4 regions of the Vreelandella sp. 162(4c) genome follow, and region 1 is predicted to be linked to each of the others. Evidence: predicted binding sites of a transcription regulator. Region 1 holds the regulator's gene; each other region holds the start of a gene.

The links. Region 1 encodes sigma-54, which starts transcription at its own class of promoters, with help from an activator protein. Its sites were predicted from a motif close to TGGCACNNNNNTTGCTNT; they were not measured.
Region 2: a site for sigma-54 is predicted at 5,244-5,261, ahead of AC4EYZ_RS05865 (NarK family nitrate/nitrite MFS transporter). Genes of this name have one in related genera too.
Region 3: a site for sigma-54 is predicted at 4,809-4,826, ahead of AC4EYZ_RS19660 (circularly permuted type 2 ATP-grasp protein). Genes of this name have one in related genera too.
Region 4: a site for sigma-54 is predicted at 5,837-5,854, ahead of speB (agmatinase). Genes of this name have one in related genera too.

What each region holds. Positions count from the first base shown of each region.
Region 1 covers NZ_CM176981.1:477,770-485,649, reverse strand. Annotated here, with positions in the region: gene pmbA (metalloprotease PmbA) at 1-108, shown strand, start outside; gene AC4EYZ_RS02235 (HPr family phosphocarrier protein) at 125-394, opposite strand; gene rapZ (RNase adapter RapZ) at 440-1,372, opposite strand; gene AC4EYZ_RS02225 (PTS sugar transporter subunit IIA) at 1,460-1,930, opposite strand; gene hpf (ribosome hibernation-promoting factor, HPF/YfiA family) at 1,935-2,243, opposite strand; gene AC4EYZ_RS02215 (RNA polymerase factor sigma-54) at 2,341-3,756, opposite strand; gene lptB (LPS export ABC transporter ATP-binding protein) at 3,886-4,635, opposite strand; gene lptA (lipopolysaccharide transport periplasmic protein LptA) at 4,647-5,162, opposite strand; gene lptC (LPS export ABC transporter periplasmic protein LptC) at 5,174-5,743, opposite strand; gene AC4EYZ_RS02195 (KdsC family phosphatase) at 5,744-6,286, opposite strand; gene AC4EYZ_RS02190 (KpsF/GutQ family sugar-phosphate isomerase) at 6,339-7,325, opposite strand; gene AC4EYZ_RS02185 (ATP-binding cassette domain-containing protein) at 7,653-7,880, shown strand, end outside.
Region 2 covers NZ_CM176981.1:1,284,690-1,292,569, reverse strand. Annotated here, with positions in the region: partial or broken gene AC4EYZ_RS05885 (GNAT family N-acetyltransferase) at 1-342, opposite strand, end outside; gene AC4EYZ_RS05880 (LLM class flavin-dependent oxidoreductase) at 366-1,358, opposite strand; gene AC4EYZ_RS05875 (SDR family oxidoreductase) at 1,500-2,192, opposite strand; gene AC4EYZ_RS05870 (nitrate- and nitrite sensing domain-containing protein) at 2,323-3,600, opposite strand; gene AC4EYZ_RS05865 (NarK family nitrate/nitrite MFS transporter) at 3,726-5,078, opposite strand; gene AC4EYZ_RS05860 (patatin-like phospholipase family protein) at 5,421-6,440, opposite strand; gene AC4EYZ_RS05855 (CZB domain-containing protein) at 6,544-7,668, opposite strand; gene AC4EYZ_RS05850 (murein L,D-transpeptidase catalytic domain family protein) at 7,839-7,880, opposite strand, start outside.
Region 3 covers NZ_CM176981.1:4,275,034-4,282,913, forward strand. Annotated here, with positions in the region: gene AC4EYZ_RS19650 (circularly permuted type 2 ATP-grasp protein) at 1-1,134, opposite strand, end outside; gene AC4EYZ_RS19655 (transglutaminase family protein) at 1,198-4,548, opposite strand; gene AC4EYZ_RS19660 (circularly permuted type 2 ATP-grasp protein) at 4,913-6,394, shown strand; gene AC4EYZ_RS19665 (alpha-E domain-containing protein) at 6,399-7,409, shown strand; gene AC4EYZ_RS19670 (zinc-binding metallopeptidase family protein) at 7,406-7,880, opposite strand, start outside.
Region 4 covers NZ_CM176981.1:3,516,324-3,524,203, forward strand. Annotated here, with positions in the region: gene AC4EYZ_RS16145 (carbohydrate ABC transporter permease) at 1-794, opposite strand, end outside; gene AC4EYZ_RS16150 (carbohydrate ABC transporter permease) at 791-1,675, opposite strand; gene AC4EYZ_RS16155 (ABC transporter substrate-binding protein) at 1,736-3,016, opposite strand; gene AC4EYZ_RS16160 (ABC transporter ATP-binding protein) at 3,046-4,176, opposite strand; gene AC4EYZ_RS16165 (sigma-54 interaction domain-containing protein) at 4,290-5,708, opposite strand; gene speB (agmatinase) at 5,931-6,881, shown strand; gene AC4EYZ_RS16175 (YjiH family protein) at 6,985-7,880, shown strand, end outside.

The DNA.
Region 1 (7,880 bases):
GAGCGGATGTTTGCTGGCTTAGTAGGTATTGGCGATGACACTGATACCCGTGGCAGTGTTCACACGGGTAGCTGGTTGATTGATGCCATGACCGTGGCGGGGGACTAACAAGCCAAGCGGCGGCTTACTGATCCTCCTCAAAGCGGGCGTCGAACAGCGCTTGAATCGCTTCAAGCGCCTGTTCGGCGTCATCGCCTTCGGCGGTGATTCTAAGCTCGGTGCCACAAGGTGCGGCAAGCATCAGCAGTGACATGATATTGGCGGCGTCGGCGGCCTGTTGCTGTTTGTAAACGCGTATTTTTGCCGTGAACTGTTGGCCGCATTTGACCAGTTTTGTCGCCGCGCGAGCGTGTAGCCCGCGTTGATTGGTAAGTGTAAGTATGCGTTCTGGCACCCTGGTTCCTTTTCGCCGAGTGGTGTCATTAATGGATAGACGCGCTTAAGAGGTCTCTGGCCGCTCGTTAGGTGTGGAAGCGCTGACGAGGGGAGCGGCCAACTGTTCGCTTATGGTGTAGTGCAGACCCAGTTCGCGGTGGCGAAGTTGAACTTCGCCCATGCTAGGAGTCAATTTTTCCGCTAACTTCTCGGCCATATAGACCGAGCGGTGCTGGCCACCAGTACAGCCAATCGCGATAGTCATGTAGCTACGTTGGCTATTCTGGTAAGCGGGTAGCCAACGCTCTAGCCAGGCCAAGATGTCGTCGCTCATGGCATCAACAATCGGATAGCTGTTCAAAAAAGCCACGATTTCCGCGTCGCGGCCAGTGAACTGGCGCAGCGTTGGATCCCAGTACGGATTTGGCAGGCAGCGCACATCGAAGACCAGGTCGGCGTCTAACGGTACGCCGCGTTTATACCCAAACGATTCCAGCGTTAGCGTCAGCTTGTCGCGCCGCTGATGGGCTACTTGGTCGGTAATGCGACGGCGTAAATCGTGCACCGATAATCGTGATGTATCGATCAATAGATCGGCCAGATCGCGAATATCCTCTAGCGTCGTCTCTTCTTTATTGATCGCCTCTTCCAGCGTCATTTCGCTATCGCGGGTCAGCGGATGACGGCGACGCGTTGCTGAGTAACGCTCAAGCAGTATGCGAGCATCGGTGGTCAGGTAAATAACTTGGAAGTCGATTTTACGCTGGCGCAACTCGTCTAATAAAGAGGGCAGGCGCTCCAGAGCTCCCGGCAAATTGCGGGCATCAATACTCACCGCTAAATGTGCTCGGTCGCCCTGGTCACGCAGTTCATCCACCAACGACCCCAGCAACATAGCTGGGAGGTTATCAATCGCGTAGTAGCCAAGATCTTCCAGCGCTTGCAAGGCGATAGATTTACCTGACCCGGAGCGGCCGCTAATGATCACCAGTTGCATAGAGTCTCTCTTTGCTTTGATCAAGCTGCGTTGAGGGTGGTGAGCGGATAACCTGCTGTGATCTGCCCTGAACAGGGTTTCAGACCCTTAGGCCGCTGATTGCTCGCGAATTTTGGCGGTAATCAGCTCAAGCAGTTCGCGCTGGCTGGCTGCTTTACGCAGTTGCTGGCGCGTGTCCGCATCATTCATGATGGTCGCTACCTGACCCAGTAGTGAGAGATGCGTGTCATCTGCCTCTTCGGGTACCAACAGGACAAACACCAGATCTACCGGGTCGCCGTCGATAGCGTCAAAATCGATCGCTTCAGCCAGTTTCAAAAATCCAGCGATAGGGGCGTTGCAGTGGGGGCTACGCGCATGAGGAATAGCCACGCCGTTACCAATACCCGTACTACCTAAGCGCTCGCGGCCGATTAAACGGCTAAACACTTCTTGGCTGTCCAGGCTGGGGATATTTTGGGCGATAAAGGTGCTGTAAAACTCCAGCACCCTTTTTTTGCTGCCCCCGGGGACGTCGAACAGAACGCGTTCCGGGGGGAGTATGGTTTCCAACGTCATTGAATTAACGCACACCGGCGCCTTGGGCGCGAGCTTGTGCTTTTTCCTTGTGTTTAACGAGTTGACGGTCGATTTTGTCCGCTAGTGCGTCGATAGCGGCGTACATATCACTGTCTAGGGCTTCCGCATGTAAGTCAGCACCTGCGGCGTGCAGCGTACAGGCGGCCTGCTGGCGCTCTTTCTCCACTGATAAGGTGACTTGCACCGTAGTTATATTGTCGTAATGGCGCTCTACACGCTCAAGCTTTTCGTTGACATAGTCACGCAAGGCGTCAGTCAGTTCTACGTGATGACCAGTGATATTTACTTGCATTGACGTGCTCCTTATCCATCGGACTGTACTTCGATTGTAACCCTTTTTGCCGCGTTGCAAAGCCCTTGTCGAGAGTTTCCCTGAAACGTTAACGAAGTTAGCGCAAACGACGCCGTTCACTGGAAGAGGGAATGCCCATGGCTTCACGGTATTTCGCCACCGTACGACGCGCCACTTGAATCCCTCCTTCGCCTAATAGCGTCACTAAGCGGCTGTCTGAAAGCGGCTTGCCGGGCGGCTCCTCTTGAATCAGTTTCTTGAGTCGTGCACGGATGGCGGTGCTGGAGTGGCTGTCGCCATCTTGACCGCTCACCTGGCTTGAGAAAAAGTATTTGAGTTCAAACACACCACGGGGTGTATGGATATATTTTTGCGTCGTTACCCGTGAAATAGTCGACTCGTGCATCTCCACGGCTTCGGCAATGTCGGCCAGTATCAGTGGTTTCATGGCTTCTTCGCCGTGCTCTAAAAAGCCAATCTGGCGGGTAATGATTTCGCGACCAACACGCAGCAGCGTATCGTTTCGGCTAGAGAGGCTCTTGATCAACCAGCGCGCTTCCTGCAAGTGCTCTTTGAGAAACTGGTTGTCATCGCTTTTATCCGCACGCTTAATCAAGCTGGCGTAGTCGGGCTGAATGCGCAGCCGTGGCAGGGCCTCGGGGTTGAGCTCTAAATGCCAGCCTTCATTATCGTGGCGGACGACTAGATCGGGGGTGACATAGCTGTCATCGGTGTCGCCGTAGGCGCTGCCTGGGCGTGGGTCTAGGCTGCGAATAAGCAGGATGACATCGGCCAGCTGTTCGTCGTCGAGCCCTAGACGGCGTTTCAGCAGACGCATATCGTCTTTGCCAAGCGCTTCGAGAAACTGCCGCACCAAGCGGCGGGCGGGAACCAGCAGTGGCGTATCATCGGGGAGAGCGGCGAGCTGCAGCATCAAGCATTCACGCAAGTCACGGGCAAATATGCCGGTCGGCTCAAACTGCTGGAGCTTGAGTAGAATGGTTTCCACTTCGCGCTGGCTTAGCCCGTCAATGCCCTGGGCACGAAGCCCTTCACGGATGTCGTTGAGCGGCTGGGTCAGGTAGCCGTTGGCGTCTAGCGCGTCGATTAAACTTTCCGCGACAAGCTGCTCGCGAGCGCTAAAATCGGTCATGGCGAGTTGCCACAGCAGGTGGCCATGAAGGCTCTGCCCGGCTGCCTGGCGCTCAAAGTCGGGGCCTTCGCTGCTGCTGCCCCCCTGGCTTCCCATATCTTGATAGGTATCTGACCAGTCGCTATCTACCGAGAGCTCAGTAGGGATGCTCTCTGACCACTCTTCTTCCTTAGGCTCGCTGACAGCCTGTTCACTAAATTCATCTTCCTGCTCCAGCATGGGATTGGCATCGAGGGCCTGCTGAATTTCTTGACGAAGATCCAGCGTAGAGAGTTGCAGCAGCGCAATGGCCTGCTGCAACTGGGGCGTCATGGTCAGCTGTGTGCCGATACGCAGTTGGAGAGAAGCTTTCATGACCATCTGAGAACCACTCGTTAATCAGAATGCTCCACCCTAGTGCGAGTGAGTGCTTGGCGCAAGTGCAATAAGCATGCCATTGGTCGTAAAGTTGTTTTAAAGCGCTATTTAGGGGCAATTAAGGCAAAAACATTACAGGCGAAAATCGGCGCCCAAATACACATCCCTTACTTTTTGGTTGGTGAGAATCGAGGCGGGCGAGCCACTGGCGATGATTTGCCCATCGCCGACGATATAGGCGGTATCGCAAATGTCTAGTGTTTCACGCACGTTGTGATCGGTGATCAGCACGCCGATATGGCGCTGTTTCAGTGCACGAATGATGGTTTTAATCTCACCTACCGAGATGGGGTCAACGCCCGCAAAAGGCTCATCGAGCAGAATAAAAGCGGGCTCTGTGGCTAGCGAGCGGGCTATTTCTACACGCCTGCGCTCGCCGCCCGAAAGGCTCATGCCCAGGTTGTCGCGAATATGGGTGATATGGAAGTCTTCGAGTAGCGCTTCCAGGCGCTGTTCGCGGTCGCTGCGGTTAAGCTCTTTGCGGGTCTCGAGTATCGCCATAATATTCTCGGCAACCGAGAGTTTGCGGAAAATAGACGCCTCTTGAGGTAGATAGCCAATCCCCGCGGCTGCGCGCTCGTGCATGGGGGCGCGCGTTAAATCCACATCGTCGATACCCACCTTGCCAGCGTCGGATTTGACCAGCCCAACAATCATATAAAATGAGGTGGTTTTGCCCGCGCCGTTGGGGCCCAAAAGGCCAACGACACTGCCTTGGGATATCTCCAGATTGATGTCTTTGACCACTCGGCGGCGTTTGTAGCTTTTAGCCAGGTGGTGGGCATAAAGGGTTTTGATCGGCGCAGTGTCTGCAGTGGCCACAGCTAGGCTCCCTATTGTTCAGGCTGAAGGGTCATGCGTATGCGCTGGGGCTCGCTGCCATCAACGTCAGAGCGCGCTTGAATCACTTCTCGGTCAATAAAATACTCAAGGCGACCGCCACTAAAGGTGTCCTCTTGCTGGGTCAGTTCGGCTTGGTCGATCAGCTCTACGCGACGCTCGGCGACGTGATAAATAATCCGCCGCGCCCAGCCTTCCGTGGGGCCTTCTTGCCCTTCGCCTTGATGGCGCAAGTAGGCGCGCTCACCGGTAGCGGTGGCTGTCGAGAGTTCGCCCGCGTCGTTGCGTTCGATCTCTACCCGCTCGCCGCGCAGCTGCATTTCGCCTTGGCGAATGTCCACATCCCCAGTATAAACAGCTGTGCCTGCCCGCTGATCAAGATCTAAACGGTCGGCTTCCACTTCCACTGGGGCCTGGGAAGATGAGTTGGTTTGGGCTAACACTGATAAAGGTATCGCTAAACCGAACAGTGCAGTGTAGAGCAGGGCTGGGGAAATCATGGCTTTCATGGCGGTTCCTATTAGCGTTGTGTGGCCGGGGGGTGCGTGCCGCGCACATTATCCGTTAAGCGAACCTGGCTGGTGTTAAGCCAAACGTCCATACGTGAAGCGCTCATTTGCTGCGGCGGTTGCTGCATCAATACCGGTGTGTCACTCCAGGCATGCTGCTCGAGGCCATCATAGTGCAGTAGCTCGGTATCTAGCTGCCAGCCTTCATCTGGTGCAAACAGTCGAGCCGAACCTGACAGCAGCAGGGCTTGGGTAGCGGTGTTGAGCGTGCCTACAGCGGCGCTGGCCAGCCACTGACGGTTTTCGCTGTCATACAGTACTGCCTCGGGCTCTTCCGTCCAGGTTTCGCTGCGCTGCGGGGTATGGATAAGGCGCGGTGTTTTTAGCGACTGCATGACACTGCCGTTATCCCCGAATAGGGTAATCTCGGCATTTTCCAGCACGTGGCCAGGTTCCTGAGCCTGTGCTTCGGGATCGATGCTGGTGTCTTGAGGCCCGCGTGGGTCAAGCCATACCAGCAGAATCCCCAGCGCGATGACTAGCCCGGCTAACCAAAGGCGTACTTTAAAGCGTTTAAACATTTACGTGCGGCCGTGCAGATAGGTGTCGAGCACCGCGCCCCAGTGTCCTTGAGATTCAAGCAGCGTATCGCAGATCTCACGCACGGCACCGTGGCCACCCAAGCGTTCGGTAGTCCAGTCGGCGTGGGTATGCATATAATCTGGTGCGTTAGGTACGGTAATGCCGACGCCGCATCGTTTGATAGCCGCTAGGTCGGGTAGGTCGTCGCCACAATAAGCCACCTGCTCTAGTTCAATATCGAGGCGTTGGCAGAGCCCGCGCAGTGTGGCCAGTTTGTCTTCACAGCCTTGGTGAACATGGTCAATGCCGAGTGCTGCCGCGCGTTGGCTAACCATGGGGGAGTCGCGCCCGGTAATCAACGCGACATGTACGCCCACGCGTTTGAGAAGCTTTAGCCCGTGGCCATCCTGGGTGTGGAATGCTTTGATTTCGATACCATCGGCCTGAAAGTAGAGGCGCCCATCGGTAAGGACGCCGTCAACATCCAGTGCTAGCAGGCGTACACGGCGGAGTCGGTCGAGTAGCGAGGCAGGTAGGGTCATAGAACCTCCATATCAATCAGTTCGTAAAGCAGGTCGTGTTGGCGCCGCTGGGTTAAATAACGCCGCTGGCGAGCAGGTCGTGCATATGTAGAGCCCCAATTGGGCGCTGTTGTTCATCAACCACCGCTAGCGCGGTAATACGGCTTTCTTCCATGATGCGTACCGCTTCGGCCGCCAGGATATCGGGGCCTATGCGTTTGCCCGGTCGAGTCATGACATCATCAACGAGCACGTCGCGCAGATTATGGAATTGATCCAGCGTGCGGCGTAGGTCGCCATCGGTGTAGACCCCGGCTAAGCGTCCTTCACTATCCACTACGCAGGTAAAGCCAAGCCCTTGCCGGGTAATTTCTAGTAATGCGTCGCGCAGCGGGCTGCCCAATGCGACCTGGGGCAGGCGTGCGCCGTCGTGCATGAGGTCTCTAACGCGTAGCAGTAAGCGCTTGCCTAAACTGCCGCCGGGGTGGGAGAGGGCAAAATCTTCAGCGGTAAAGCCGCGTGCTTCCAGTAATGCAACCGCCAGTGCATCACCCAGGGCGAGAGCCGCGGTGGTGGAACTGGTGGGGGCGAGGTCGAGCGGGCAAGCCTCACGCTCAACGCCACTGTTTAGGTGCGCATCAGCGTGCTTGGCAAGCGTGGAGTGGGGGCGCCCCGTCATGCTGACCAGCGGTGTGCCAAGGCGTTTAAGCAGTGGTAGCAGAGCAGTGACTTCGGCAGTTTCGCCCGAGTTAGAGAGCGCCAGCACTACATCTGCGCGGGTAATCATGCCTAGATCGCCATGGCTGGCTTCACCGGGGTGAACGAAAAAAGCCGGCGTGCCGGTACTGGCAAGTGTCGCCGCTAGCTTGCCAGCAATATGCCCCGACTTGCCCATACCGGTCACCACTACACGACCTTGGCAGGCGAGAATTAGCTCACAGGCGCGATCAAAGCTTTCGTCTAGCTTAGCCTGAAGGCCTCCAATCGCTGCCTGCTCGATTTGTAGCGTACGCAGTGCGCTTTCACGTAGTAGGCTGGAGGGGGCGATAGGCTGGCGCATAGCGTTTTCTCTTAACAAATGAAAATATAAAAGTAGTAACCGGTAAGAATAACATCTCGACAGCTCTAATAGGCAGTAATTGAGGCGACTCCCTGGGGGGCTATACCCGCATCACCAGGGCCGAGAGCAGGTTTAGGCGAGGGTAAGCAAGCCTTTGCAACTTTGATAACCCTGAACAATAGGAAAGCCCATTCGTGCAGTAATGCCTTGTAGCGTTATAGTACAATGTTCGATAATGTTTTAGAAACGCTGTTTTCTAATTGCGATAGCCGCAAGTAGGGTATGCTATACAGCTTTAGTCGCGCCTCGTTAAGAGTCAACTGATCCATGACAGATGCACCCTTTATAGAAATTGAAGAGCTTTACTTTTCGCGTGGTGATCACGAAATTTTCCGTGGCGTGAATATGACCATACCGCGGGGTAAAGTAACCGCGATCATGGGGCCAAGTGGTACCGGTAAAACCACGCTACTGAAGCTGATCGGCGGCCAGCTAACCCCGGAGCGTGGTCGAATACTCATTGATGGGCAGAATGTTCATAAACTGTCCCGGAAG
Region 2 (7,880 bases), 810 kb from region 1:
CCAGAAACCCTAGTTCCCGGGCCTGTTGCTGGGAGTGCTCACACATGGCTCGCGCTACGCCTTTGCCCCGTGCGGCGGGGGGCACCATATAACCACAGTTACATATATGATCGCCGGGGCCAGCCGCGTTGGTTTTTAAGTAGTAAGCGCCCAGCACTTGTCCGTTTCATCTTTGGCAACCACACTGGCGTTAGGCGTTTTACACCATAACTGACGGGCAGCTTCAAAACTGATATCGGGATCAAACGCATAGGTCTCTTGCGCTGCAACAATGGCTTGGAAGGTGGGCCAGAAAGCAGCAAAATCGTCATCCGTTATTGGAGAGAAAGCGAGTGTGGTCATAACTATCCTGTGCAGCTAAGCGCTTATCGGGCGACCTCAGCCACAATCTCGTAGCTGCGTAGACGGTCGGCGTGGTTGTAAAAATCGCTATTAATCATTAGTTCATCGGCACCAGTGCGTGTTTGGAATTCCTCAAGCTCGGCTTTAACTGTCTCGGGCCCACCAATAATCGCCGCGCCTAAAAATTGGCTGACTTGGGCCTGTTCCATCGGCGACCAATCCAACTGCTCAACCGGCGGTTGTGACTGAGTCGGCTTGCCGCGAATAAGGTTTAAAAACTTCTGCTGCGCTGTCGTGGCCAAGTAGTGAGCCATCGCGTCACTCTCTGCGGCCATCACGGGAAGGCCGACCATCGCATGGGGCTTATCCAGGTGCTCCGAAGGGCGGAAGTTATCACGGTACAAACGCAGCGCTTCAAATAAATAGCCCGGCGCGAACTGAGCCGCAAACGCGAAGGGTAAGCCCAGTTTGGCTGCCAGCTGCGCGCTGTAACCGCTGGAACCCAGCAACCAAATAGGCACATGGGTACCTTGGCCAGGCACCGCTTTCACTCGCTGCTGGGGCTCTGCATCGGCTAAGTAGCTGCGCAGCTCATTCAGCAGTTGTGGAAAATCATCGACCCCGGCGTGGGCGTTGCGGCGCATAGCCTGCATGGTGGCACCATCCGAGCCAGGCGCACGGCCTAATCCCAGATCAATACGGCCAGGGTAGAGCGTTTCCAGTGTGCCGAACTGCTCGGCAATCACCAGCGGTGGATGGTTAGGCAGCATAATGCCGCCGCTACCCACGCGGATGGTGGACGTTTGCCCGGCTATATGACCAATCAACACGGCGGTTGCGGCACTGGCGATACCGGCAATATTGTGGTGCTCGGCAAGCCAGTAACGGGTATAGCCTAGTCGCTCGGTTAATTGCGCCAGGGCAACACTATCGCGAAAGGTCTCTGCGGCACTGCCGCCCTGGCGAATAGGTGCCAGATCAAGAACGGAAAGTGCCGTGGAAGCGAGTTGGCTCATGGATCACCTGCAAATTAATTCGTGGGCGCGTCGGGTGAAAAATTACTTAGCGCGCTTGGTAATTACACGTTATGCGGCCATTGCAGATGAATTGCAAGGTGTCGACTATCCAGGTGGCGGATATACAGGTTCGTTGGCTCCTCACTCCTCACTTAAAGGTGGAGTGGGGCGAATAAGAATTTCATTCACATCTACATGGGCAGGTTGCGCTAGTGCGTAAATTACCGCATTGGCGATATCGCGATCTTCTAAGGCATGAGTTGGCGGCTCATCAAAAAAGGGGGTGTCGACCATTCCAGGTTCAATTAGCGTCACACGCATGCCGGTGCCACGTAACTCTTCACGTAAGTTGTAGCCAATTCCGGTGACCGCCCACTTGGTCGCGCTATACATCGAGCCTGGAATAGTCGTGCGGCCTGCGGCTGAGCCGGTGAGCAATACATGGCCTTTGCTGCGTTTAAGGGCGGGCAAACAGGCTTGAATAGTGAGGCCCACTCCATAGATATTGGTGAGAATCATCTCACGCCATGCGTCGTGGTCGGCTTCACTAAAGCCGCCGGGTGAACCGCCACGGCCAGCGTTGGCAAAGACGCCATCCAGGCGGCCAAAGGTTTCCAGCGCCTGCTCAACCATGGCCTGCTGCTGTTCCATGTTAATCACGTCCAGCTCACAGGTCAGTACGTTTTCCGGCCCCAGCTCTAGCGCCAGTGCGGTGAGCTTGTCGCTAGAACGTGCAGCGAGTACTAACTTATAGCCTTCACGTGCAGCTGCGCGAGCGGTGGCCGCACCGATGCCGCTAGATGCGCCGGTAATTAATAGCACGCGGTGTTGCATGGGGTGCGCTCCTTGCTTGGTCAGTCAAGTGAGCTTTTAGCATGGCTAAGGTGACAGCATCCTGCAAATATAGGCTTAAGCAGCTTGGTATTGTGCTGCTAACTGACTGCTAACGAGGAGCCCATCTACTTTACGTTTTAGCATCGTTGCGTTTTAGCATCGCTGAGAGATCCAGTATCGCTTGAGCCATATCTGCCATGCTTTTGCTTTGATCCATTGAGGTTTTCCGCAGAAAGCGGTAGGCCTCCTCTTCGTTCATCTCCTGGTGGGCCATGATGAGACCTTTGGCGCGTTCAATCAGTTTGCGTTCTCGTAGCGCTTTGCGGGTATTTTCAAGCTCATCGCTGAGCCCTTGTAAGCGGCTGGCCTGGGCTTGGGTGAGCTCGATCAGCGAGCGGCCCAGGGGGGAGGTGAGAGCGTTGGCGGTCAGGTCACCTAATGGTTGCGCTCCATTCAGCGCCAACAGCTGCTCGCAGGGGGCGGATGTTGGGCGACAGGGATCCGCCTTGGTTTTTTCTAAAGCCTCCTCGGCCTGGGCGATTTTGCGGTGGCAAAGCACACTCAGTTGTTCAATCAGCGCATCTTCAACCGTTTTCATTGAGTCGATGCGCAGCGTGGTGAGTTCATACCAGGTTTCACCCAGCTTATCGGGTGTCTCTTTGGGTGGTGATTGTTTTGCCGACGAGCGTTGGCAGGCGATATCGCGTAGATGGCAAATACCCGACAGCGTGCGCGGTGAAAGCTCCTTCTGCCATGCCTGCTGCGCTTCGGGTGTCGCAAACTCTACAAAGGTGTCGAAACAGCGCTGTTGATCCGACATTAGCTGGTTGAGCAGGGCACGGTGAGGCTCGTCGAAGTGGCCATGGGTAAAGCCAAAGGCGCCGCAGGCGCGCTCCTGGCCCGCCAGCTCTTTGCCTTGCATTAAGTGGAAAATCGCTACTAGCGTGCGGGTAATATCGGGATCGATAGAGGTATCTGCGGCCTCAAACACAATGGCTAGTAGGCCACTGGTCAACTGGTTAAACGCCTGGGTCGCTGCATCGGGGGTGATAGCAAAGGTATCAATGGCCTGGCGAAGCGCGCCAAGTTCGTCAAGCGCGTACCAGACGGCGGCAATCCGGCGCAGTAAGCGCGCGGCGGCCTGGGGGCGGGCCTCCTCACTGAGCGCTTCCAGCCGTTGGCGCATTAGTGTTTCGGCCTGCTGACTGTGTTGCCGGTAGGTGTCGCGGCGGGTTTTGAAGCGCTGCCCCTGGGAAACAAGGTAAATCGTCGATGCGCCCCGTTCACGCTGGAGCATATGAATAAAGCGGCTGATGTCGCCGACAATATCGGCGGTGGTGGCAAGGTGGGTAAGGTTGTCGATATCGCAACGGATGGCGGTTAAGAGCAGTTGCTGCGCTGAAGACATAGAAATTTCCTTGGTGACTCGCCGCCTAAATGTGAACACTCCCATACCGTTATTCTCCCATACCATGCTGAAGCGTATGGGAGTGAACAGGAACGTTATGGAAGTATGAGTGTACTGGAAAGCGCTTAGCGTAACGACAGAGCGCCCGCGCCTACATCATCACCTACTGCGTCGCTATACGCTTTGGCCTCTTCTGCTTCGGTAGCATCGCTAAAGCGTACCACCAACACACATGAAGCCAGGATCAGTACAGTGAGGCCTAAATAGAACAGACCTTGCTGATAGGTCAGGCTTTCGCTGCGGAACAGAAAGGCAGCGCCTACCGCGCCCACGTTACCGCCAGCGCCGACTATGCCTGCTACGGCACCCAGTGCCTTTTTGTTGATAAACGGAACCACGCCAAAAGTAGCGCCTTCCGCCATCTGCACAAACAGGCTGAACACCAGCATGATACCTATCGCTAGGCTTAATACGTGCATCTGCGAAAACGCTACCAACGCAATACCTTCGCAAACCAAGGCAATAAACAGCCAGCGAACGCGTCCTTTCAAGCCCCCTTGCTTAGCGAAAAGATCCGAGAAGACGCCGCCTAAAGTACGCGCAAAAATATTCATTAAACCAAACAGACCGGCAATCAGACCCGCGGTGGCCAGGGTAAGCTCAAACTTATCAAAGAAGTAGATGGCGGCAATATTGTTGATCGTCAGTTCCACGCCAAAGCAGAGGCCATAGACAACGAACAGCGCCCAAACACGAATATCCTTGGCGGCGGCTAGAAAGCTTTGCGCGGCACCATTTTCGCCAGAAGCTTCAGGCAGTTCACCCCGTGCGCGCAGGTCGCTGAAGTTGCCGTTGGGGGCATCCTGGGTAAAGAACCAGTAGCCAATGCCGGTAAAGAACATCACTACACCAGGCACCATCATCGCTAAACGCCAGCCAAAGGCTTCGTTAACGCCCAGCATCAGCATACCCGAGAAGATTAGTGGCATCAGTATCTGCGTGGTGCCACCACCCAGGTTTCCCCAACCTGCGCTAGTAGCGTTGGCGGTACCGACCACATTGGGGGCGAACATCATCGAGGTGTGGTACTGGGTAATCACGAAGGAGGCGCCAATGGCCCCAATGGCTAAGCGCGCCAATAAAAAGGTTTCAAAACTATCGGCCAAGCCAATGCCCATCACCGGAATAGCGCCTAATATCAGTAGCCCGGTATAGGTTTTACGCGGGCCGATGCGGTCACACAGTACGCCAATTGCAAGGCGCACAATGACCGTGATCGCTACCGAAGCGATAATCGTATTGCCGATTTGTGTTTGAGTCAGTGAAAGGTCTTCTCGAACAATCGCCATAAGAGGGGCGATGCCGAACCAGCCGAAGAAACAGATATGAAACGCGAACCATGAAAAGTGGAAAGCGCGCATCTGAGGAGTCGAGAAGTTAAACAGCCGAATGCGGTTGGCTTTGTTGCGTATGTCCATGGGATGGCCTCACGGGGCATAAAACGAGTTGATCGCTACGCAACGCAAACAAGTTAGCGCGTTACGCAAACAATTGACGAGAACATGCCTTCACCGTTGAAGGTCAGGTTCGACGCACTCGTACCCGACTGGGCCTGGTCCACGCCTACCACCACTGGTAGGAGTTATGCAGGTAGTTTGCCAGTTGAATATTTATTGCTAAAAATCAATATCTTAATTTATTTTTGTTGTGCGTATTAGAGATGAGTGATCAAGTCTATGCTGCATGATTGGGCATGCAACGCCGATTTTGCGGCATCTTGGTGCTAGAAGGGTGCAATGGGCGGACTGAACGTGCAGCCATTATTCATGTAAATAGACGGCATCAATATCCAGTGTGGAGTGGCTACCAATCGCTTCAAAGTGTTCGCTTAACCAACGTTCAGCGGCAGCTTGTCCCTGCTCGAAAAGATGGCATAGAAAAGGCCACTCAGAATTGGATTTGCTGGAGACAGAGAGGCCCTCAAGTGCCTGCTCGCCGCTAATGCGGTGGAACAACGCCTGCTGGTAGCAGTTTTCAATGCCTTGCTCATCGAGGGTATGCTTAAGCAGCGCAATCATACGGATCTCTTTAATCAGTGCTGAGTTAAAGGTGATCTCGTTGAGGCGATTCATAATGGCCGATGCCGAGGTGGGGACTTCGTTACGGCTGATTGGGTTGATTTGTATCAGCAGAATATCCCGTGCGCTGCACTCCTCCATGAGAGGAAACAGGGCGGGGTTACCCATGTAGCCACCATCCCAATACGCTTCGCCGTCGATCTCCACTGCTTGGAATATAAAGGGCAAGCAAGCGGAGGCCATCACCGCGTCAACGCTCATCTCTTCACGGCGGAACACCCGCTGTTTACCCGTGCGTACGTTAGTGGCCGCGACAAACAGCTTAAGCTGTTGGCATTGCCTAACCCGCTCGAAATCAATATGTTCGGCCACGATATCGCGCAGCGGATTTATATTGAGTGGGTTGAGTTGATAGGGGGAGGCCACACGGCTTAATAGATCCATCGCAATAAAACCGGGCGAGTGATCCAGGCTCCAGTTGCCGGTCAATATGTCCAAGGGAGAGCGGCGGATGGGGCTGGCCATACCCGCGCGACTCACCGCTTGCCAAAAGTCGTGCAGTGCTTGCCGAGCGGTCTCTTTATCGCCTCTTGTGAGCGCATCGGCCATTACCACGCCATTCATTGCCCCGGCGCTGGTGCCGCTGATGCCCTCAATCTCAATGCGGTCATCTGCCAGTAGGCGATCAATGACACCCCAGGTATAAGCCCCGTGGGCGCCACCGCCTTGTAACGCGAGATCTAGCTTTTTGACCTGTGCCATATGCTTTTTCCCATTGCTGCTGGTGAGGAAAGTGGTTTTATTGCAACCAGCATGGCATAGGCGGCTAGATAAGACGAAAGGCTATTTAGCGTACAACGGCTATTTAAGGTGCGCCCGCAAGCGGTGAGTGATGATTGGTTGAATAGGGCGCCTCATACATGGCGTGCTCCATGAGGTTGTCCAACTGCAGGGCGAGCTGCTGGCTGGCTTCTTCCATGACTCCCAAGGCGGCCAGTTGACCATTGCGGTCGCCCAGGCGGGCAAACTTAAGTGCTTCCGCGCCACTGTCATGCATACGGCGATGGGGTGCCGCCAGCGCTCGATAGGCCTCAGTGCGGGCGTAACGTTGGTGACCTTCTCCATGTTGATGCCAGCGCCCTAAACGGCATTGGTGATGGTCTTCTAGGGGAGTGTCTGTGTTGGCAGAGAGGAGCTGCTTATAAAGCCGACACTTCCACACCGCATGATCAAGCTTCGCGGAGTGTAAAAACGCAGCGGTGGCATTGTGATGAATCACCTTGTGCATATGCTGAGCTTGGTCAGCAAGCTGATGCACTGCCTGCTTGGCTGCTTGCGCGGAATGGGTAATCTCCTCGTCGGCCAGACGTTTTTTCACTACGGCCTGCGAGTGTTCTCTTACCTGGCTATTAATTTGCTCCATCAGTAGGCTGAGCTGATGGCTCAAGCTGTGCATAGTCAACGCTAAGCGGTGGACATCGTCTGCAATGGCTGCCAATCCTGGAGATTGCTGGCTAGCGGCATCGGTGCTGCCAAGCAGACCTTGGCTATGGGCCGTTTCGAGGGCCGTACTTACCGCTAACGCCTGGGCGTGGCCTGCACTACGGGCGAGAGCGACCTGTAGCTGGCTTAAGGCGTGCAGAGTTTTAGCTAACACTAATGGGGGTAACGCTTCGGTACGTTCAGTGTCGTGGCAGCGTTGGTCAAGGCTACTGACCGCCTGTTCAGCGGTGGCAATTAAATTAACCGTTTCCGTTAGGGTGGCCCGCTCGCCGGCAAGCTGATCCGCGTACTCCTGTATGCCACTATTGAGAGAAGCCAGCATATCCGCGCCTCTTGCCTGCAGCATGCCGATGGATTGTGCCGGTTTCATCAGGCTCAATAATCGACAACTGGGGGAGGGGGTAGCAGCGTCAAGCTGAGTGCGTAACTCGGCAACTTCCTGTTCCAGGCGGCGAATTTTTTGGTACGGGTGCATAAAGGTGAACATGGCAGAGACACCTACGGCAGATAGCAATATTTTGTGTTAATTTGTCACAAAGTATTGCAGAGGGTTCCCCTGTGCGCCTGATTTAGCGGCCGAAAATGATAAAATTCAGCTACTGATTGCCTGTAAGGCTGAGGTTGTTAACGTTCCCCTCATTAAGATTCTGGGTAACATTAGCGCCGGGCTAGCTGTGCGGCGGTGGCCGTGCAGCCTAA
Region 3 (7,880 bases), 1.7 Mb from region 1:
AAAAACCGGCGCGGTGGCTGGCTGCGTCGTGGCATTGACGTTGGGCAGCAGCAGGGTCTCACCCAGAAGATGCTCGCACAGCATCGGTAAGTAGTCCGCTAACACCGGGGCTTCCAAAATGCCTACCCCCAAGGCGTTAGATAGCGCCACGCCGCCTGAGCGCATGGCCTGGAGTAGCCCGGGTACGCCCAGCTGCGAATCGCCGCGCAGTTCCAGCGGGTCGCAGTAAGCGTCGTCGCAGTGGCGCAGTATCACATCGACTGGCTGTAGACCGCCCAGGGTGCGCAGCCATACTTGGGTATCGCGTACGACTAAATCCTGGCCTTCTACCAGTGCAATATTGAGGTAATTGGCTAAATAGGCGTGCTCAAAATAGCGTGGGCTCCCCGGCCCCGGCGTTAATAAGATAAGCGTGGGGTTATCGCGATGCTGATAGGCCATGGCGATCAGCGTGCGGTGGTGTAGGTCAAGAAACCCCGCTAGCCGCTTTAAGGGCGCATTGCGATACATATCCGGCAGGGCGCGGGCCATCAGTATACGGTTTTCGAGCGCAAGCCCAGTACCGGATGGCGCCTGTAGGCGGTCTGCCAACACCCGCCACTGGCCCTGAGTATCCTGAATCACATCCACACCGTGGAAAATAATCGGCGCGCGGTCATTGGGCAGCGACTGGTGGCAGGGCAGTAATAAATGCGCTGAGGCAAGCAGCTCTTGGGTGGGGAGTAGTCCAGCCTCAAAGAGCGTTTTGGGCCCATAGATATCGTCGTAGAGGGCGCTCAGCAGACGACTGCGCTGGATTAGCCCCGCTTCTAATGCTTGCCACTGTGGTTCATCAATCACCCAGGGTAGCGGGTCGAGCCGCCACGAACGCCCCTGGGTTTCATCATGCATATTGAAAATTACGCCGTTTTCAGCCAGTAGGCGCTGAATCTCGTCATGCTGCTGGTGACGACCCGTCGGGCCCAGGCCCTCCAATGAGCCGAGTAAGCTCTGCCAGCCAGGGCGTAACTGCCCCTGGCCATCGAGCATGGCGTCGAACGTGCCGGGCTGTCCCTTGCCTAGCTGGTGTAAGTAATCCTCAACGAGCCCGTTAGCCACGGGCGCGAGAAGTGAGGGAGAGACAGGGGCCGTCATTATCCTTGTAATCCTAAGCAGTAGGAGGCGGATTATCCTGCACTAGTCGCTAAGAGAAAAGCATTAGCTAGGCGTCCAGCGCAGGTCGAGGGTCTGCGGCAGTTCCAGGCTGGGGGTTTCCAGCTTGGGAACCTGATGGCCATGACTATGGCCGCTGTCACTAAAACGCCCCAGTCTTCGCGCTTCGGCTTCAAACGCATTGACCGGGAAGGTATCGAAATTACGCCCTGTGGGGTGCACTACGTAGTAAGTACAGCCCGCGACTGAGCGCTGGTTCCAGGTGTCGATCACATCAAACACCAGCGGCGCGTGAATGGGGATCTGCGGATGCAGCGCCGAGGGCGGCTGCCAAGCGCGGTAACGCACCCCGGCCACCGCTTCGCCGTTTCTGCCGGTAGCTGAAAGGGGCACCCGGCGGCCGTTGCAGGTCACCACATAGCGGTCACCGCTCATGCCACTCACCTTGACTTCCAGGCGCTCCACTGAGGAATCCACGTAGCGGGCAGTGCCGCCAGCTGAGGCCTCTTCGCCCAATACATGCCAGGGTTCGATGGCTTGGCGCAGCTCAATATCCAGCATGGGGGTGTGCAAGCGTCCGTGCAGCGGGAAGCGAAACTCCAGGAAGGGGGCGAACCACTCTAGATCAAAATCGAAGCCGTGGTGGCGCAAGTCACCCAGCACGTCGTCAAGGTCGCTCCAGAGGTAGTGGGGAAGCATCCAGCGATCCTGCAAGGCGCTGCCCCAGCGCACCGGTTTGGCTCGGTAGGGCGTTTTCCAGCAGCGGGCTACCAGTGCGCGGATCAGCAGCATCTGCATCAGCCCCATGCGGGCATGGGGTGGCATCTCAAAGCCGCGTAGTTCCAGTAAGCCGAGGCGACCGCTGTCGCTATCCGGCGAGTAGAGTTTGTCGATACAGAATTCGGCGCGGTGAGTATTGCCGGTTAAGTCGGTGAGCAGGTGGCGCAATAAGCGATCGACCAGCCAGGGCTGCACCACTTCGCCTTCGGGCATTTGCTGTAGGGCGATCTCCAGCTCATAGAGGGCTTCATGGCGAGCTTCATCCACCCGCGGCGCCTGGCTGGTGGGGCCAATAAACAGACCCGCAAACAGGTAAGAGAGACTCGGGTGGTGCTGCCAGTAGGTGACTAAACTGGCGAGCAGGTCCGGACGACGCAAAAACGGTGAATCGTCAGGCGTCAACCCGCCCAGGGTGACATGGTTGCCACCGCCGGTACCGGTGTGGCGGCCATCGAGCATAAATTTTTCAGTGCCCAGGCGGGTTTCCCGTGCTTCAGCGTAAAGCCGTTCGGTTTGTGCCACCAGGGTTTGCCAACTGGCCGCAGGCATAATATTCACTTCGATCACGCCTGGGTCGGGGGTGATCATAAAATTTTCCAGACGCGGATCCCGAGGGGGCGAGTAGCCCTCTATCATGACCGGGCAAGCGAGTTCCTTGGCGCACTCCTCAACGGTGCTAAGTAGGTCAAGGTAGTGCTCTAAGCCGGTCAGCGGGGGCAGGAAAATATTTAGGCGACCATCCCGTGGCTCCACACATAGGCTGGTGTGAATAACATTACTTTCCCTATCGCTGTTTGCCTGGGGCTGCTGTTGAACGGATTCGCCCTCGGGGTGTGATGGGCTCGGGTGGCTTGAGCGCCCCAAGCGTTCGGCATCACTGATATGCAGCTGTTCGGCGTTGCGGCGGGCAACTTCACCGTGAATATCACCCAGCTCAGGCCGAGGAGCGAACAGCGATTCAGGCTGCGGCTGCTCCTCTGGGGCAGTCCAGGGCAGCGCTGAAAGCGGTAAACGTAGGCCCATGGGCGAATCGCCGGGTACCAGAAATAAGTGGTCGCGCTTGAGTGGCCAGCGGCCACTCTCCCAGCGGTAAGCTTGACTGATCGAGTGGCGCAGCGGCAGGGCGTAGCCAACGACTTCGTCTAACCCCTGCTCCAATAAACGAGCTAAACGGTGGCGTTCGGCGTCATCTTTGAGATTGGCTTCGCGTGGGTCGACATTGACCGGCAGCGATTGCTCTTTCCAGAGGTAGTAGTAGGCATCTTCATACGCCGGAATCCAGTAGCGCTCAGCCACGCCCAGGCGTTCGCTAAGTGCTTTGGTAAAGCGTTGGGCAGTGGTGTCATCCACGGCTACCTTGGGGGCGCCTTCCATACAAGCTAGCCATTTTGGATCTCGCCATAGCGGCACGCCATCTTTCCGCCAATAGCAGGCCAGCGCCCAGCGCGGTAACGGTTCACCGGGGTACCATTTGCCCTGCTGTTGCTGAATAGCGCTGCCGGGCGCATAGGCGGCTTGCAGCCGGGTTAGCAGTGCCTCGGCGCGTTCGCGCTTATGCTCACCTAACGCTTCGGTATTCCACTGAGGGCTCTCCATATCATCGACGGATACAAACGTTGGTTCGCCCCCCATAGTAAGGCGTACGTCCTGCTGCAAGAGTTCAGCGTCCACTTGGTCGCCCAACGCGCAGATACGCCGCCACTGTTCATCGCTATAGGGCTTGGTGACCCTTGGGTCTTCATGGATGCGCTCGACCTCCATGGTCACATCAAAGGTGACTTCGCACTTATCCGAGAACCCGGTGATGGCCGCAGCGCTACCCGTCGTCGGAGTGGCGGCGAGCGGAATGTGTCCTTCGCCAGCGAACAGGCCTGAGGTGGGGTCAAGGCCTACCCAGCCAGCGCCTGGCAGGAAGACTTCGGTCCAGGCGTGCAGGTCGGTGAAGTCCACCTCGCTGCCGCTAGGGCCGTCCAGCGCTTTAACATCTGACTTGAGCTGAATGAGATAGCCGGACACAAAACGAGCGGCGAGGCCCAGATGGCGGAAAATTTGCACCAGCAGCCAGGCACTGTCGCGGCAGGAGCCGCTGGCGAGTGTCAGCGTCTCTTCGCAGCTCTGGACACCGGGCTCCAGGCGCACTAGGTAACCGATGTCATTCTGCAGGCGTTGATTAAGCGCGACCAGAAAATCGACGGTGGTAGTCGGTTCACGGGGAACGGCTTTGAGCCACTCCATCAGCCGTGGCCCTGATTCGGTTATTTCAAGATAGGGGCTTAGTTCTTGGCGCAGCGCTTCTGGGTAAGCAAAGGGAATCGTTTGCGCAATGTCGTCCAAGAAGAAATCGAACGGGTTAATCACCGTCATCGGGACGATTAGCTCGACGACAATGGTTAACTCTTGGCGCGGTTCAGGGAACACCACGCGAGCATTGAAGTTGCCGAACGGATCCTGTTGCCAGTTTAAAAAGTGGTCATCGCCGGAGAGTTTGAGCGAGTACGCTTCGATATGAGTACGGCAGTGGGGCGCTGGGCGCAGTCGAATAACATGGGGCGAAAGACGCACCGGGCGGTCAAAGTGGTAAGTCGTACGATGATACAAGGCAACGCGAATGGTCATGAGCCACCCTCAAAAGAACCGTTATTAACCGGCTGGTCGGTTGGGTTAAGGAATAACCGAACGTTTCGCAAGTATCGTTCCACTTTTACTTTTTTGCAGCCGCTATCTTAACTAAGACGTTTAACTAAAGTGGAAAGCGCTTTGTGCACCAATTTGACGCCACTTTTATGCACCAATGCGGCGCATAAAAGCGCTTTAATTTTCTCGTGCTCTCTGTCAAGCGGCGTTTAAGTAAGTGAACGTTGAAATATCGCAAAAGATGGTACGCATTTTGCTCTCATTTGTTTGATTGTTTTGCACGCGGCAGGCCTACACTGAGCATTGAGGAAGTTGCCGCTTCCACCCCCGCGCCAGGAGAGCGCCCATGAGCCAAGTGAATTGGAATAACTATGCGTGTCGTGATTACTACGATGAGCTGATGGCCGCTCCCGGTCAGCCACGCGAGTCAGCGGGTGAATTGTGCAACATGTTGGCAAGGTTTAGCGCCGAGGAGTTAGCGGAGCGAAAAACCGCGGCGGAGATCGCTATTCGTACCATGGGGATTACCTTCACCGTCTACTCTGAAGGCGCGATGATTGACCGTGCCTGGCCCTTTGATATTGTGCCGCGAATCATTCCCGCCAGTGAGTGGCGTAAAACCGAGGCAGGCCTTAAGCAGCGCGTGCAGGCGCTGAATCTATTTATCGATGACCTTTACCATGATCAAAAAGTCATTAAGGACAAAGTATTGCCCGCCGAGGTGCTGGCACAATCGGTTAATTTCCGCCCCCAGTGTGTTGGCATTAACCCCCCTCACGGCGTATGGGCTCATGTATGTGGCTCTGACCTGGTGCGCGATGGCGACGGGACGCTCTACGTGCTGGAGGATAACTTACGCATTCCTTCCGGTGTCTCCTACATGCTGGAAAACCGCAATGTCACCAAGCGGGTACTGCCGGAGCTGTTCGCCTCAGGCAAGATTTTGCCCGTTGATGACTATGTGGCTCAGCTTTACGACATGCTGGCGGCGATGTCGCCAAGGCCAGGTGATGACCCCCAGGTAGTGGTACTGACCCCCGGGATCTACAACTCTGCCTATTTTGAGCACGCCTATCTTGCCCAGCAAATGGGCGTCGAGCTGGTGCAGGGAAGTGATCTACTCGTTGATGACGATGATGTGGTGTACATGCGCACCGTGGAAGGGCTACGCCGGGTCGATGTTATTTACCGCCGTGTAGACGATGAGTTTCTCGACCCGGAAGCATTTAACCCGGAATCCATGCTGGGGGTGGCGGGCCTAATGCGCGCCTGGCGGGCGGGGAAAGTAGCACTTGCCAATGCGCCGGGGGCTGGCGTGGCGGACGATAAGGTCGTTTACGCCTTTGTTCCCGCGTTGATTCGCTACTACCTCGATCAAGAGCCGCTGATCCCCAACGTGCCCAGCTACCTGTGTATGTTCGAGGACGATCGCCGCTATGTACTCGACCACCTGGATGAATTGGTAGTGAAACCGGCCAATGAGTCGGGGGGCTACGGTATGCTCATTGGCCCACGCTCAACCAAAGAGACCCGCGAAGAGTTTGCCCGTTTGATTAAGGCGAACCCGCGCAACTATATGGCTCAGCCTACCCTGGCACTGTCGACCACGCCTACGCTAGCGAATGGATTACCGCAGCCGCGCCATGTGGATTTACGCCCTTTCATACTCTCTGGACCTGAAATCCACGTTACCACCGGTGGCCTCACCCGCGTGGCATTGATAGAGGGGTCGCTGGTGGTGAACTCCTCTCAAGGTGGTGGCAGTAAAGACACCTGGATTGTAGAAACCGACGACAAGGCGGCAGCGGCCGCGGTGAAAGGAGCCTAACGCCATGCTGTCACGCGTTGCAGAGAACCTCTACTGGATGGCGCGCTATATTGAACGTGCGGAAGACACTGCCCGTTTGCTGAGTGTCAATAGCCACCTTATGCTCGATTTGCCGGGGCGCCTGCCGTTAGGTTGGGCACCGCTTATCGAAATGACCGGCAGTCTGGAAGCCTTTACCGCACGCCATAAAGACTTTGATGAACGCAATGTGGTGCACTTTTTATGCGCTGATACTGACAATGATATTTCGATTATCTCTGCGCTTGCCAGTGCCCGTGAGAACCTCAGAACCACTCGGGATGTGGTGCCTCGGGAGATTTGGGAAGAGGTTAACCAGCTCTATCTGAGCGTGGCCGATCATGCCGAAAACGGCGTTAGTCCACGCCGTCGCGATAGCTTTCTCAAAAGCGTCATCCGTAGCTGCCAGGCGTTGACAGGCCTGATTGAAGGCACGTTAAGCCATGGCCCTGCGCGTACCTTTATTGAGCTGGGGCGTCAGTTAGAGCGGGCCGATATGACTACCCGTATTGTGGATGTGCGCTCTGCCAGCCTGCTGCCGCAAAACCCTGAAGAGCTGCTGCCGTTTGAAAACCTGCAGTGGATGAGCGTACTCAAATCGCTCACCGCCTACCAAATGTACCGTCAGCAGGTACGCTTACGCGTTCGGGGCCCGGATGTGCTGCGCTTTTTGCTGCAAGATCCTAATCTGCCACGCTCCATTGCCTGCAGCTTGGAGACGCTGGGCCATGAGCTGACGCTACTGCCAAGACAGGATCGACCGGCAGCGACCGTTTCACTGGTGCGCGCCGATGTGGTGGATGCCGATATTCAAGCGCTGGCCCACTCACCCAGCAAGCTGCACCTGTTTATCGACGAACTTCAGATCGGCTTTGCCGCTATCCACGATACGCTTAGCGCAACCTACTTTGTGAATGACGACAGCGTGCCCCGCGTTACCCAAAACCAGAGTCAGAGCCAGAGTCAAAGCCACGCAGGGGATAACGATAACGACTAACCAGTGGGGGAGTCGCGCTCTAGCGGGCTGGCGGCCTGCACGATTCGATGCAGGTACGTCAGCTTCTCGCGCACCGCTGGGGCAAGCACTCCTGGGGCCAAATCGAGCAGGCCCATATCCCGGTTGAGCTCATTCACTGCCATCCCTACCTGATGAAAGGCAATCAGCATGCTCTCCAGACTGCCGTCGTACTCAACGGGGGTAATGCCCATGTGCAGTGCGGTATCCAGCACGGCGACCATATCCAAGTAGTAGGCAAATGTTTCAGCAAAATCTTCCCAGGGGTGCATGGTGGCGTAAGCAGAGATGAAGCGATTAGGCCAGTCGCTGGGCGCCCCCTGCTGGTAGTAGCGCTCTAACGCTTCGGCATAGGTTGGCCGGTGGTGATTGCCAAATACCGCACGGCAATTCTCTTCATCGCGATCCTTAACCAATACATCCCAATAGTAGTGGCCGATTTCATGGCGGAAA
Region 4 (7,880 bases), 2.4 Mb from region 1:
AGCAGGAAGGCGACCAGCAGCGGGGCGATACTGAGCAGTGTTGCGGCGCTGACCGTGGCCCAGTTAACGCCGGTTTCCGGGGCGGAGAAAACCCCAAGGCCGACCGTTAACGGGCGGCTCTCTACCGAGTTGGTGACCACTAACGGCCAGATAAAGTTGTTCCAGTGGTGGCTAATCGAGACCAGCCCGTAAGCAAGGTAGGTGGGCTTGGCGAGCGGTACGTAGACCTTCCACAAAATTTCCAGCCAGTTGCAGCCTTCGATGCGGGCGGCGTCTTCCAACTCACGGGGGATGGTTTTAAAGGTTTGGCGGAGCAGAAAAATACCCAAGGCGCTGGCCACGTAAGGTAAGCCAATCCCGGTGATGGTGTTAATCAGCCCCAGCTCGCTGGCGATGCGGTAGTTCTCGACAATCAGCACTTCGGGGAACACAAAGAGCTGAATCAGCACCAGCATAAATAAAACATTCTTGCCGGGAATCGGAAAGCGCGCAAAGGCAAACGCCGCCAGGGTACAGACTACAAATTGACCGATCACCACCCCTGTCACCAGCGCAAAGGTGTTCAAGTAGTAGCGGGCAAAGGGCGCTTGAGACCAGGCGTTAGTGAAGTTCTCCAGCGTCAGCGGGGCGAAGAGCTCAAAGTTCACCATAAACTCGCTGGGGTGAAAGGCAGCCCAAAAAGCATACAGCAGCGGAAAAATCCAAATAATCGCCAGTAGCCACGCGGCCACTGTTTCCAGTGCTGGAATTGAGACGAAACGGGAGCGGGGCGCATAGGTAGTGGTCGTATTCATTGATAGTGCGTCCTGCGATCTAAAATCGTGAACTTAAGCGTGGCCACTACCGCAAGCACCAGCAGAATAACCACCGTAATGGTGGCTGCCGTGGTGCGGTCAAAGAACGAGAACGCATTCTCGTAAACGTAGTAGAGCAGCAGGTTGGTGGCGTTATTGGGCCCGCCCTTGGTCAAGATAAACAGGTGATCCACGACCCGCACCGAGTTAATCAGCGCATTGATGAGCACAAACAGCGTGGTGGGCATGAGTAGCGGAAAGGTGACACGCCAAAAGAAGCTCCAGCGGCTAGTGCCTTCTAAGTCAGCTGCCTCTTTTAACTCGGGTGGCATGCTCTGTAGTGCCGCCAAGTAGAAGATCATAAAAAAACCGGCTTCTTTCCACACCGACATCACGATCACCGAGCTTAACGCAACGCTTGGATCGCCCAGCCAGTTCACCCCGGAAAAGCCCAACATGCCGAGCAGTTTATTGAATAGGCCAATCTGCGGCGCGTAGAAAAACATCCAGATATTGGCCGCGGCAATCATGGGTAGAATGGTCGGAGTGAAATACGCCATGCGCACAAAGCCGCGCCCGCGAAGCTTGCCATTGACGAACAATGCCATGCCTAGCGCCAGTGCGATGGAAGTAGGAATCGTACCGACTGCGTAGATTAAGTTGTTACGAGCTACTTTCCAAAACGTCGGATCATCGAACAACACCTGATAATTTTCAAGGCCTACGAATTCAGTGGGTGCACCGCGAAAGCCGGGTAAAAACAAGCTGTTAATGACCGTTGTTACGGTCGGTAAATAAGCAAAAGTCGTCAGCAGTAGCGCAGCGGGAAGCAGTAGAAGCGCGCCATAGAGCTGCATTTTGCGGTGGTTGGTGAATGACATAAAGACGTACCGCACGTTGGAAAAGCCGGGGCATGCCCCGGCGACAGTGAAATGCCTAGATTAGCGGGCGTAGCGGCGCAACACGCTGTCGGCCTCTTGCTGCGCCTGACTAAGCGCTTCTTGCGGCGTCATTTGACCGGTTAATGCCGCCTGCACGGCGTTATCCAAGGCGCGGCGAATGCGGCCACCCTGGTAGGTGGAAAGCTCTGCCGTGCCGTGTTCAAGCTGGTCGCGGGCGACTGCGGCGGGTGGGAACTCTTCCACATAGCCTTGTAACGCATCGGTTTCGTAGGCGGCGGGGCTAACGCCCATATAGCCAGTCTCAATCGACCAGGCAGCGGCGCGCTCGGGAGCGGTCATCCAGCGAATGAAGGTCATCGCCGCGCGCTGTTCTTCTTCAGTGGCGTCTTCAAAAATGTAGAAATTGCCGCCGCCGGTGGGGCTGCCGCGCTGGGTTTTCATCGGCAGCATGGCGACGCCAAAATCGAAATTGGCTTCGCTGCGTACGGCGGTCAGGTTGCCCGTGGTGTGCCACATCATTGCCGTGGACTCTTCAAGGAAGTTCTGGCGCAGGGTGCCCCACTCGATGGTGCCGTCGGGCATGGCATTGTGCTCGCTGGCCAGTGATACCCAGTACTCCAGCGCTTCAACCGCTGCGGGGTCGTCGAAGTAGACCTCGGTGCCATCTTCGCTCATTAGCCGGTGGCCGTTCTGAAAGGCAAAGGCTTGGAACATCCAGTAGGGGTAGCCAGTCGACGGCACCATCACGCCCCACTGCTCGCCGTTGGAGGCTTCGCGAACGGTCGCGGCCATCTCGGCCATCTCTTCCCAGTTTTCCGGGGGTGTTTCGGGGTCTAGGCCAGCGGCTTCAAAGGCGTCTTTGTTCCAAAACAGTACGATGGTGGAGCGCTGGAAGGGGATGCCGTAGGTTTTGCCATCCAGTTGGCCATTTTCCATCAGCCCTGGATAGAAGCCATCGAGCCATTCGCGCTCTTCATCGGTTTCGACCAGGTCGTCAAAGGCGACGATGGCGTTCTGCTCAATCAGCTCGTACAGGTCGATGGAGAACATGACCGATAGTTGGGGCGTATCATCCGCTTCCATCGCCGACATGGCGCGCACGCGGGTGTCGTCGTAGTTGCCGGCGTAGATCGCTTCCACGTTGATATCGGGGTATTCGCTTTCAAACTCTTCCACCAGATTATCAACGACGTCGGTGAGTGCACCACCCACCGCGACCGGGTAATACATGGTCAGATCGACGCTATCCGCGTTTACCTGGGCGGCGCTTAACAAGCCCGCTGCCAGGGCGGTCATTGTAAAAGGGGTACGCAAACGCATAGGAGACTCCGCAAGTGTCAATACTGCTGTCAGTGTTGGAAAGAGCCCACCGCCGGTGGACGAGGAACGCTTCGAGATGAGCTGGGTAAGGGGGGCGGCGTCAGGTCATCACGCCGCAGGCCTTCGGCATCGAAAAGGTGTGTATTCTTTGAAGCCCAATAGAGGCTGCATGGCTGGCCTGTCAGTGCCTGCTTGCCGCTAAGCCGCACGCGAAGGGTGTGCGATCCCACCGCGACATAAGCAATGGTGTCCGCTCCCAGATACTCTTCACTTAATACGTTAGCGGGTACGCCGGAAGCGGGTGCGGTTCGTAGTTCGATATCTTCCGGGCGGATGCCCAAGTGTCCACCAATGGCATCCAAGGGGGCTACGGGGGTACTTGGTTCGCCTTCGATAACGGCGCCATTCTCACCGGCCACTAGGGGCAGCAGGTTCATGGCGGGGCTGCCAATAAAGCTAGCGGCAAAAGCGCTAGCGGGGCGGTTGTAAAGCTCGTCCGGGGTGCCGTCCTGCACGATTTTGCCGTGCTGCATCAGAATCACACGATCGCCCATGCTCATGGCTTCCACCTGGTCGTGGGTAACGTAGATAACCGTCATATTCAGGCGGTTCTGTAATGCTTTGATTTCCCGGCGCATGTCGCTGCGCAGCCGGGCGTCCAGGTTGGATAGCGGTTCATCCATCAGGCAGATCGGGTGTTCGGAAATAACCGAGCGCGCCAAAGCAACCCGCTGGCGTTGGCCGCCGGAAAGCTGGGCAGGTTTGCGGTTCAGATAATCGGTTAAATCAACCAGTTCGGCCACTTTGGCTAGCCGCTCGCGCTGCTCGGCTTTGGGTACCTTGCGGCTGCGCAGGCCAAACACGATATTGTCAGCCACACTCAAATGCGGAAACAGCGCGTAGGACTGAAACACCATGCTCAGCCCACGGTCGCCGGGTGGCAGGCGTGTGACGTCGCGCTCGCCGATATGAATCCGCCCGTTGCTGGCCTCTTCCAGGCCCGCGATCATGCGTAGCGTGGTGGATTTACCGCAGCCTGAAGGGCCGAGCAGAATGACAAATTGCCCAGGCGTGACATCGAAGGAGATTGCATCGACGGCAGTGGTCGCGTCCCAACGTTTAGTGACGCGTTCCAGGCGAATACGCGATTGGTTTGACATAGCACACACATCACCGGCTGTTGGTTGTTATTGGTTCAGCTTGTGTTGAAGGTGTTGCCGTTTCATGACACTTACATGGATGGTTTATGACAGCCGCTGTGTCAAGCAGAAAATCACTTGGCGACTTTAATGCCATAGCGCTGCAGCCGACGCACCACGCTGGATTGACTAATGCCCAGCCGCTTGGCAATGGCATAGGTGCTTGGGAGCGTGTTGCACAGCTCTTCAAGCGTTTCACGCTCCAGCCGCGCTAGGTACTGTTTGAGGGTTTCCTGGGGCTCGAGTGCTACTGCCGACGCTGCTGGCGAGGCGCTCGGCAAACTGGCTGGGTGCTGCTCGGCGTGAGGAAGCGCAGTAGGTACTTCGATTTGATCGGTGGGGCTGGAAAGCCAGGCTCTCTCTAGCCAGTTCTCCAGCTCGCGGACGTTACCCGGCCATTCGCCACCCATCAGCGTCGACCAAACGCGGGTATCAAGGATTTTTTGCCGCCCATAACGCTGGTTGAGCCGGTTTAAACACGCTTCAACCAGGTCGGGGATATCCTCCCGGCGGTCACGCAGCGGCGGCAGGGTGACCGGGATCACATTGAGGCGGTAGTAAAGATCCAGACGGAAAAGTCCGGCCTCTACTTGCTTGCCCAAATCCTGGTTGGTCGCCACGACCAAGCGAAAATTGACCTTGCGTGATCGGGTGTCACCCAGCCGGGTCAAGCTGCCGTCCTGAATCACCTTGAGCAGTTTGGTTTGCATCAACAGCGGCAGCTCGCCGATTTCATCCAAAAATAGCGTACCGCCCTCGGCCTGCTCTAACAGCCCGGCTTTGCCCTGGCGAGCGGCACCGCTGAAAGCGCCGGGCTGGTAGCCAAACATCTCGGATTCAAACAGATTCTCTGGAATCGCCGCACAGTTAACGTCAATAAAGGGGCCGTCACAGCGCTGGCTCCAGCGGTGTAGCTGCTTGGCAAAGGCGGTTTTACCCACACCTGATTCACCCAGCATCAGCACATTGGCATCCGAAGGGGCGACCCGCTTAAGCAGTAGCGCAATTTCACGCATCACGCTGCTACGTACCTGCAAATTGTCCAGGGCGTCATCCAACGCCTGCTCTTCCGCGTCTGGCGCTGCCTGACTGCGCTTTAAGTGTTCGCTAAAGCGTTTTTGTAGCAGCGCATACTCGTCCTGCAATAGCTGCAAGTCGGTTAAGTCCCGCGAGCGGCTGATAATGCGCTCCAGCTTGCCGTCGACGAATACAGGGTAGGCTTCGGCAATCACCCGGCGACCTGTTCCGGTGACCTGCATAAGCTGCGCAGGCCGGCGGGTGCGCATCACTTCCATGGTGATAGAGGGCTTGAGCACCCCGGCCGCTTGCAGTTGCTGCACACTACTGGAGAGCAGCTCTTCTCGGGATACTCCGTAGACCGCTTCGGCCCCTGGGCTAATGTCAACTACTTGCCCATCGCCACTGACGATAAAGAAGTGGTCGTTTGCGGTCTCCACAATGGTTCGCAGCACGCGTTTATCTATTTCACTCATCGCAGCCGACTCCTCTGAGTGATTCATTTATGAATCTTTAATTCATAAATGAATTAAAAAAGCCTCTGGTTGATTCATTTTTGCATTGTTTGGTCGCTAATCCCACCACTTTATAGGCATCTACGACTTGGCATGGTCTGTGCAATGTCTTTAGAAGGTTAGTAAAAAGAGCTAGGCCAATACCTACACCGTGCTCACCGCCAAAAATATAAGGAGATGTGTATGTCGGAGTTTAATCAGCCCCTGGGTGGAAACACCATGCCGCGCTTTGCAGGCCCTGCCACCATGATGCGCTTGCCTACTCAAGAGACAGCCGAGGGATTAGACGCTGCGTTCATTGGCATTCCCATGGATATCGGCACTTCAAACCGCCCCGGGACGCGGCTTGGGCCACGCCAGATTCGCGATGAGTCGCGCATGCTGCGCCCCTACAATATGGCGACCCGCGCCGCGCCCTTTGAAAGCCTGCAGGTGGCGGACATTGGTGATGTACCCATCAATACCTTCCACCTGCCTAAAAGCGTCGACATCATCACCGCCTTTTACGATGACGTGCTGAAACATGATTGCATTCCGCTGACCCTGGGCGGTGAACATACGCTCACGCTGCCTATCCTTCGCGCCATGGCCAAAAAGCACGGCCCGGTGGGATTGATTCATATCGATGCTCATGCCGATGTAAACGAGCACATGTTCGGTGAGCCAATTGCCCACGGCACGCCGTTTCGTCGTGCCCAGGAGGAGGGCTTATTGGCCCATGGCAAGGTAGTGCAAATCGGCCTGCGCGGTACCGGCTATGCCGCTGAAGATTTTGACTGGTGCCGCGACCAGGGCTTTCGAGTCGTTCCCGCCGAAGAGTGCTGGTATCGCTCGCTAGCGCCCTTGATGGCCGAGGTGCGTGAGCAGATGGGTGATATCCCGGTTTACATCAGTTTCGACATTGACGGCCTGGATCCTTCTGTTGCCCCCGGAACCGGCACGGTGGAGATGGGTGGACTGACCTCTAGCCAAGGATTGGAGCTGGTTCGCGGTGCCGCTGGGCTGAATATTGTCGGCGGCGACCTGGTGGAAGTGTCACCACCTTATGACCCCAGCGGCAACACCGCGCTGATGGGCGCCACGCTGCTGTATGAAATGCTTTGCGTACTGCCGGGCGTTAAACACAGCGAGTGACGCCGACCAAATAGCTAACAAAGAAATAGCGACTAAATAAAAAAGTACTGACCTAGCTACGCCGCCAGCCACCTCCAATAATCACTTCCAATGGGTGACCCCTATGTCGTATAGCAACGTTAAATCGGAACAGCCGACCTCGTCGGCACCGATACCCCGCGCGCACTTACTGAAATTTATCATTCCATCGCTAATTGGGGTGCTGCTGTTTCTCGTCCCTTTTCAAGTGGGCGATACCATCAATATCGGCATGGGGCTCATGGCCGATAGTCTGCAGGCTTTGCTGGGCTCGGCGCTGCCGGCCATTGCTGTCGTTGTGCTCTGCCTGTCGGTGGTAGCGACGATTTACGCCAAGCTAGCTAACCCTTCCTGGGCCAAAAAGGGCATGCTGCACGAAATGTTTCATGTCGGGCCAGTGTGGTTGGTGATGCGCGTTTTAGGCGCGCTGTTTGCTGTGATGACCTATTTTCAGTTCGGGCCTGAGTTCGTGACCGCTTCCTTTACCGGTGGCGTGATGCTCAATGACCTGGCGCCGGTACTGCTCACCTTCTTTTTCTTTGCCGCGCTGCTGCTGCCGTTTCTGGTCGAGTTTGGCTTTATGGAGTTCATCGGCAGCCTGGTACGTAAACCGTTTCGGATAATTTTTAACTTGCCGGGACGCAGCGCCATTGATGCCACCGCTTCATGGATGGGCTCGGGCACTGTCGGTGTGCTGATCACCACGCAGCAGTACGAGCAGGGATTCTATAACCGCCGGGAAGCCTCGGTGATTGCCACCAATTTTTCCGTGGTGTCGATTGCGTTTGCGCTGCTCGTCACCAGTTTTGTCGATATCAACCACCTGTTCGTGCAATTCTACTTTACGGTGGTGGTTTCGGGGTTAATCGCTGCGGTCATTGTGCCGCGCTTGCCGCCCCTGTCGCGCAAATCCAATGACTACTACGAGCCTGTAGGCTGCCAACTGAATGAGGAGCGGACGGAGAAAGTGGGTCTGTTTCG